One region of the Herbaspirillum sp. Her4 genome, then DNA from elsewhere that is predicted to be linked to it. Evidence: predicted binding sites of a transcription regulator. Region 1 holds the regulator's gene; the other holds the start of a gene.

Region 1 (3,948 bases):
GCGACTTCAGAATCGTGGCGACCGCCTCGTCAAAGCGCCGTGCGTCGATCAGGGCGCGGCCCAGGTGCGACAGCGGGCCCGGCGCATTCGGTTCGCGTCGGGCCGCATCCTCGAAATATTTGATCGAGGCTTCCGGATCATTCTTTTCGTGCAGGGCATTGGCCAGGCCGATGCGTGCCGCCCGGTTCTCCTTGTCGATGGCGATGGCGCGCTCGTAGATGGCGATGGACTCGTCGATGCGATCCTGACTCAGCACCGTGCCGGCCAGGTTGCTCAGGTATTCGGCGTTGTTCGGATCGGCCTCGATGGCCTTGCGCAGGTATTGCTCGGCTTGGGCGAACTGGCCTTCCTGCATGGCGATCAGTCCGCGCGCGTGGTTGGCAAACACCAGATTGGGGGCGCGGGCCAGTACGGCTGTACAGATCGTCTTGGCTTCCTCGGTCTTGCGATTGTCGAGCAGGTCCAGACATTTGCGAACGTCCAGCAGATCCTGCAGGTTGGACTTGGCGGCCGCCGGGGCCGGAATATGTTTGCCGTGCTTGTTGCTGCTCTTGCGCGTCGACATCGAAAAGGGTCCTCTTGGTTGGGCGCATCCATTGCGCCGGGCATAGCTGTCCATCAAGGATGATATGCGTAACCGGTCACAGGTGAAGAGCTAAATAGAAAGCAAAAAACCTCCGTTTTAAGCGGAGGTTCATGCATAAACAAGCGATCAGTCGCCGCTGGCAGCGTCTTTCCTGCGGTCGGGCCTGCGCGCCGGCCTGAATTCAGTTCCAGCTGCGCAGCAATCCCACGGCCAGTCCTTCGAGTGCGAACTGGTCGTCTTCCGGCTTGACGATGATGGGCTCGAATTCCGGATTCTCGGGGAAGAGGGTGATGACGCTGCCGCTCTTCTGGTAGCGCTTGACCGTGACCTCGTCAGCCAGGCGGGCCACCACGATCTGGCCATTGCGCGCCTGGTCGGCGCGCCGCACGGCCAGCAGGTCGCCGTCCAGGATGCCGGCGTCGCGCATGGACATGCCGCGCACCTTGAGCAGGTAGTCGGGCTTGGCCGGGAACATGGCCGGGTCGACCTGGTAAGTCTTTTCCACGTGTTCCTGGGCCAGGATGGGGGAGCCCGCTGCGACGCGCCCGATCAGCGGCAGGCTCAGCTGCATCAGGGCGGGATGGGGCAGGGCCATCTGGCGTGCAGTACTGATGCCTGTGGTACCTGATTCGCGCAGGCGGATGCCGCGCGAGGTGCCGGGGGAAATCTCGATGGCGCCCTTGCGGGCCAGGGCCTGCAGATGCTCTTCGGCGGCGTTGGCGGAACGGAAGCCCAACTCGGCAGCGATCTCTGCACGCGTGGGAGGGAAGCCGGTGTTCTCGATGGCGTTCTTGATCAGGTTCAGGATCTGTTCCTGGCGCGCAGTCAGTTTGAGCATGAGGGTGGCCTTTCTCGGAGGGAAGGCTGTCTGGATGAACAGTCTGTATTTTTATACAGGTGCAATCCTTGTGTCAACGGCAACATGCATATTCCGGGGCGGAAAAGGCAAGCTTTCTCATTTATATAGAGCGCGCTGCAACTGAAGAATCTGGTTTTGAGCCGCTGGCGGCGATGTGCAGGGCCCGCGTTGTGGCCCCGCGGCCGCAGTGGCGTGACGCTGGCATTGCTGTCAGGACGGAAACCTAGTATGATCTCGGGTTTTCCTCTTCCCACACCCGTCTTGACGCCGGGGTGGGCGTCTTCAATAAGTCCATAAGGAGTCTACATGCGTCATTATGAAATCGTATTTATCGTCCACCCGGACCAAAGCGAGCAAGTGCCGGCGATGATCGAGCGTTACAAGGGCATCGTCACCACCCGCGGCGGCAAGGTCCACCGTGTCGAAGATTGGGGCCGTCGCCAACTGGCTTACCAGATCCAGAAGCTGGCCAAGGCTCACTACGTCTGCCTGAACATCGAAGTCGACAGCGAAACGCTGGCTGAAATCGAAACCGGCTTCAAGTTCAACGACGCCGTCCTGCGCCACCTGACCGTCAAGATGAAGAAGGCCGAAACCGGTCCTTCGCCCATCCTGAAGGCAGTGCAGAAGGAAGACGCGGCCAAGAGCCGTACCGAAGCTCCGGCAGCTTAAGCGCTGCGACACCATAGCGGAGAGTGAACCAGCTTCAAGTCATCGCCAGCCTGGCCGAACGTGATGTATTGCGTTATACGCCGGCCGGTATCCCGATTGTCACTGCCAGGTTGCAGCATCAGTCGGAGCAGACGGAGGCTGGCATGAAGCGTCAGGTCGAATTCGAGATCGCGGCGCTGGCAGCGGGGGAAATCTCCGGTGCGCTCAACAGGGCGGCACTGGGTGAAGTCTTCCGGTTCACCGGCTTTTTGGCCCGCAGGAATCGCAACAGCAAGAGCGTCGTGTTTCATATCGTTGATTTTGGCCCGGTCGCGCCGGATTGAGCGGCGCAAGGTAGCCAAACAGACCTTACCCAATTTTTAGATACAGGAGCCAACCATGGCATTCGGTAAAAAGTTCGATAAAAGCAAGCTGAAAAACAAGCGCCAACAGCAAAACCCGCTGTTCAAGCGCAAGAAATTCTGCCGTTTCACCGCCGCTGGCGTTGAACAGGTCGATTACAAGGACGTGGACACCCTGAAGGACTTCGTCCAGGAAAACGGCAAGATCATGCCGGCACGCCTGACCGGTACCAAGGCCCACTACCAGCGTCAAGTTGACACCGCCATCAAGCGCGCGCGTTACCTGGCCCTGCTGCCGTACACCGATCTGCACAACGCCTAATCAGCGTCGAGAAATAGGAGAAAAACATGCAAGTCATTCTGTTGGAAAAAATCGTGAATCTCGGCGGTCTGGGTGATGTCGTGCGCGTCAAGGACGGTTTCGCACGCAACTTCCTGATCCCCCAACGCAAGGCCCGCCGTGCTACCGATGCAGCCATCGCTGAATTCGAAGCCAAGCGCGCTGATCTGGAAAAGGCTGCCGCCGAGAAGCTGGCCGCTGCCCAAGCCCAAGGCGAAAAGCTGGCCGGCGCTACCGTGGAAGTGTCGCAGAAGGCCGGCGTTGACGGCCGTCTGTTCGGTTCCGTGACCAACTTCGACATCGCTGAAGCCCTGGGCAAGAAGGGTTTTGCTGTCGAGAAGTCGCAAGTGCGCCTGCCCAACGGCCCGCTGAAGACCGTTGGCGAACACCCCGTGTCGGTGGCTCTGCACACCGACGTGGTGGTCGATGTCACCATCGCAGTCAAGGGCGAGCAAGCGTAATACGCCTGTTTGCTGCAATTCGTTTTGCAATAGAAAAGCCGGGTTCGCCTGGCTTTTTTATTGTCAGTTGTACCAAGACACGCCGCCACTGGCCATCGTCATGGCGCGGCTTGTCAATGGCTTCATATTGCATTCGTTCGCATGAAGCATCTGGTCGTGCAAAAACGTTCGGCCGGACCTACGGCTTCACATCAGCAGGTTATAATGCGCGCCATGAAAGAATCGTCCCGCGGCAATCCAGAATTTTTCCGTGGCCAGAGAGAGTCATCGGACCCCCAGCTCGATGCGCTCCGTGTGCCGCCCCACTCCATCGAGGCCGAGCAATCGGTGCTGGGCGGCCTGCTGCTGGACAACGCAGCCTGGGACCGTATCGCCGACTTCGTCAGCGCTGAAGACTTTTACCGCTACGATCACCGCATCATCTTCGAGCACATCGTCAAGCTCATCAACAGTACCAAGCCGGCCGACGTCATCACCGTCTACGAAGCCATGTCCACCAGTGGCAAGGCTGAAGAAGTGGGCGGGCTGGTTTATCTGAATGCACTGGCGCAAAACACGCCTTCTGCGGCCAACATACGCCGCTATGCCGAGATCGTCCGTGATCGCGGCATTCTGCGCAAGCTCATCACCGTGGCCGACGAGATTTCCGGCAATGCCTTCAATCCGCAGGGCAAGGATGTGAAGTCCAT
Region 2 (3,948 bases), 950 kb from region 1:
TGCAGGCGGTCGCCCGGGCCTTTGACTTCGACCATGCGATAGCGCCCTTGCTGCGGCCAGAACTGGATCAGGTCGGGGAAGCCGTTGCGGTTCTCTCGAATGTCGTCAAGGATGCGCAGGCACCACAGCTTCAGATGTGCAGCGGGGATACAGTCCAGCGCCATCAGCAGCAGCTCGCGCGTGACCCAGCCCCAGGCGACGAAGGGCGATTGCAGGCCGTGCTTGCTCTCATGGGTGGCAAGGAGATGCGCACGGTAGCTGCCGTCATCGAAACGGCGCAGGCAGCGCGCCAGCACATCGCGCCGACGCGCCGCGAAATCGGCGCTCAAGAGATCGGCCGGCTCGCGCTGGAAGGGATGGAAGAAGGCGCCGGGAATGGGCGCGAACAGCGCTTCCCAGCACAGCAAGCCGAACAGGGCATTGGCCAGCGCGTTTTCGACATAGAACACCGGCGCATCAGCCCGCTGCAAATGCAACTGCACCGACCGCTCGACGCGGCCGCCCTCGGCCGGCAACACGAGCTCGATCTGATCGACCACGGCGGGGCGCGGCCGCAGCGCCGGCGGCAAACCCAGCTGGCGCGCCAGGCGCGGCGCGATGCGCAGCAGTTGCTGGCGTTCCGCCTCGCTCTCGGGCGATTGCCGGGCGATCGTCAGCAGGGCTTGTGCGGGACCGAAGCGGCCCAGTTTTTCCAGCACGCGGATGGCGCGTGCCCGTGCACCGGGATAACGGCAGGCAGCGTAGATCTGCTGTGCCTGTGGCCAGTCGCCGGCCTTCTCGCAATGCTGGCCGAGCTGGAACAGCAGGCGTTCACGGCGGCTCTCCAGCCAGGGATTGTCGAAGCGCTCCGCGGGTAGCGCGTCGAGCACGGCAGCGACCTTGTCACCGGCCTCGAAGCGCTGCTTGCAGGCCTGGAGTTGCAGGTAAAGATCAATGTCGGTGCGGCTGCGAAAACCGCGCGCCTCGGCAGAAAGGGCGATCTGTTCATAGCGCAGCGTACCCAGATCGGCCAGCACGAATTCGCTCCAGTCCTGGCGCAGGTTGCCGAAGAACATCAAACGCAAACGTTCACACAGGCCGCCAACCCGCATGCGCAGGACCGCTTCCCCGCCCTGCCCCGGCGCAGTCCATTGCGACAGGCAGCGCGGCGCGGCATGAAGGGGATCGCTTTCCAGTGCCGCCAGCAAGCTGTCCTTGCGCGCCGTCTTGAGCGCACCGCGCACGCTGAACCAGCGCAGCAGCTCCGGCTTGGTCGCCAGCGCGAAGACCTGGGCCAGCGACAGCGGCGCATCCTGCTCCACCCACTCCGGCGGCAGATCGCGGGACGCCTGCAGCGGGCAGCCGATCTCCGGATAAGCCAGACGACTGGCGCGGAAGTGCTCGCCCTTGCGCATCATCATGCGCACGAACAGCGCCCGCGCAGCCAGCGGCAAGGCCGGGAAACGCAGCAGGAAAGCGCGCTCCTCGTCCTGCAGCAGGTCGGCATAGCGCTGCCCCAGCCAATCCAGCGCCTGCTGGAAATTGCTCAGGTAGTAAAAACGGTGATCGGGGACGGCGGACATTGCGGCGAAAAGCAGGCAAGAAAGGAACTGTATGGATGCACAGTATATCGCGTAGATGCCAATAACTACACTTTGGAGACGAGATACCTGAAATATCAGGCTCTGTTCACCTTCAACCTGAATCGCGACTGCCCGCTAAGATAGTCGCCCTGCACAGACCAATCAACACTTCCAGGAGACCGCCTTGCCCAAGCTTTCCACCCTCGCCTTCGCGCTGTCCGCTGCCCTGCTGGCTTGCGCCGCGCCCTTGCACGCGCAGCAGACGCCGCGCCATGATGAATTCTTCTGGCTCGGCGAAATCAACAAGGCCACGGCCGTGATCAACACCGACGAAGGCTTGCTGGACAAGTCGATGACCCCGCTGGTCGTCAAGGGCATCCGCAAGGTGCTGGCCGATGGCGAGCTGCCGGGTGCCAAGCGTCCGAAGCTGGTGATCACCTTCGAGCCGCTGCTGATCCAGGCGGCCGGTCCGCAGATCACGCTGCTGCACGCCGGCCGTTCCAGCCAGGACATGCTGGCCACGCTGCGTGCGGCCATCCTGCGCGAAGACCTGCTGACGCTGGCCAACCAGCTCAACGCCACCACGGCGGCGCTGGTCAGACTGGCCGCCAGCCAGCGCGACACCATCGTGCCCAACTACACCAACGGAGTGGCGGCGCAGCCCAACAGCTACGGCCACTACCTGCTGGGCTTTGCCGCCGCACTGGACCGCGATGCCCAGCGCCTGCGCGAAGCCTATGGGCGGCTGGACCGCTCGGCCATGGGCACCACTGTCCTCAACGGCACCAGCTGGCCACTGAACCGCCAGCGCATGGCCGACTACCTGGGCTTTGGCGCCATCGTCGACAACGCCTATGACGCTGCGCAGCTGTCGGCGGTGGATGGTCCGGTGGAAGCGGGCGCGGTGGTCTCTTCCATTGCCCTGCATGCCGGCGCCTTCATCCAGGACGTGATGACGCAATATGCGCAGCCGCGTCCGTGGATCCTGTTGCAGGAGGGAGGGGCCAATACTTACGTGTCGTCGGCCATGCCGCAGAAGCGCAATCCGGGCCTGCTCAACAGCACCCGGCGCGATGCCTCGATGGTGATTGCCGAGGGCATGGGCGTGGCCATCGTGGCGCACAACATCCCGCCCGGCATGAGCGATGCCAAGGAGGTGAAGCCCAACAAGGAGATGGTGCTCAATACGGTCAAGGTCCTGAAGAACTGGGAAAGCATCCTGGGCGCGCTGGTGATCGATCCGAAACGCGCGCTGGAAGAACTCAACAGCGACTGGACCGCGTCCCAGGAACTGGCCGACGTGCTCATGCGCAAGTACAAGCTGCCCTTCCGCGTGGGTCATCACTTCGCTTCGGAAGTGGTGGAGTATGCCAAGGCCAACAACATCCGGCCGCTGGAGTTTCCTTATGACCAGGCGCAGCGCATCTATCACGAAGCGGTGCTGAATTCGGAATTCCCGCAGGCCCTGCCGATGTCGGAACAGGAGTTCCGCAGCACCCTCGATCCGGTGGCGATCGTGCGCAATCGGGCCACCGTGGGCGGTCCGCAACCCGCCGAGATGGACCGCATGCTGCGCGAGGCCACTGCGCGCGTGGCGCAGCAGGATGCGTGGATCAAGGCCCGGCAGCAGCGCATTGCAGGATCGCTGCAGAAGCTGGATGCGGATTTTGACCGGATGGCCGTCTCGGCGGGGGTGAAGTAAGTCGTGCCGGGCGGGCCGTGCAGCTTGGCCTAGCCGCGGGAAATCACCAGCAATCCCGCAGCAATGAGCGCGGCCCCGATCAGCTTGGCGGGCGTGATGACTTCATTGAGAATCCAGACCGCCATCAGCAAGGCCACGATGACACTGCCCTTGTCGATCAGCGCCACGGTGGACACGTCCCCCGCCTTGATGGCCTTGTAGTAGAACACCCAGGAGACGGCGGTGGTCACACCCGAGAGGCCGAGCCAGAGGACGTTCTGCCAGGTGACCGCGCTCAACTGCGCGGCCGGCACGACAGCGGCGGCGAACATGAGGACGAAGACGAACACGAAGCAGGTCCGGATGGCCAAGCCCAGATCGCTGGAGATGCCGGTCAAGCCGAGTTTGGCGATGACCGAGGTGAAGCCTGCAAAGACCATGGAAATGAATGCGTAGGCGATCCAGCGTTCCATCCTCTTCTCCTTGAATGAAAATCGTGTGAGCCACACAGGCCACCGTCTGGCGTTCAGCCAAACCGATCAGGCGCACGAAACAGCCCCGGCATCTGCAAGACGCACTGAACGGCGAAGCGGAGTGATAGACTCAGCACTACCGAAAATCATTCGGCTCCGACCGATCAGAAATCATCCTGATCCGCAATGAGGCTCGTCCCCGCCGACGGGATGGACGAGTTCCGCGCCAACC

Evidence for each region. The regulator LexA, encoded in region 1, represses DNA repair genes until DNA is damaged. The targets are predictions, from matches to a motif close to ACTGTATNNNNATACAGT.
Region 2: a site for LexA is predicted at 1,589-1,606, ahead of ACWFUC_RS11380 (VRR-NUC domain-containing protein). Genes of this name have one in related genera too.

What each region holds. Positions count from the first base shown of each region.
Region 1 is NZ_CM176330.1:3,447,665-3,451,612, forward strand. Features, by position in the region: gene ACWFUC_RS15630 (tetratricopeptide repeat protein) at 1-565, opposite strand, end outside; gene lexA (transcriptional repressor LexA) at 768-1,424, opposite strand; gene rpsF (30S ribosomal protein S6) at 1,752-2,117, shown strand; gene priB (primosomal replication protein N) at 2,141-2,440, shown strand; gene rpsR (30S ribosomal protein S18) at 2,496-2,780, shown strand; gene rplI (50S ribosomal protein L9) at 2,807-3,259, shown strand; gene ACWFUC_RS15660 (replicative DNA helicase) at 3,464-3,948, shown strand, end outside.
Region 2 is NZ_CM176330.1:2,497,987-2,501,934, reverse strand. Features, by position in the region: gene ACWFUC_RS11380 (VRR-NUC domain-containing protein) at 1-1,562, opposite strand, end outside; gene ACWFUC_RS11375 (lyase family protein) at 1,747-3,264, shown strand; gene ACWFUC_RS11370 (EamA family transporter) at 3,294-3,716, opposite strand.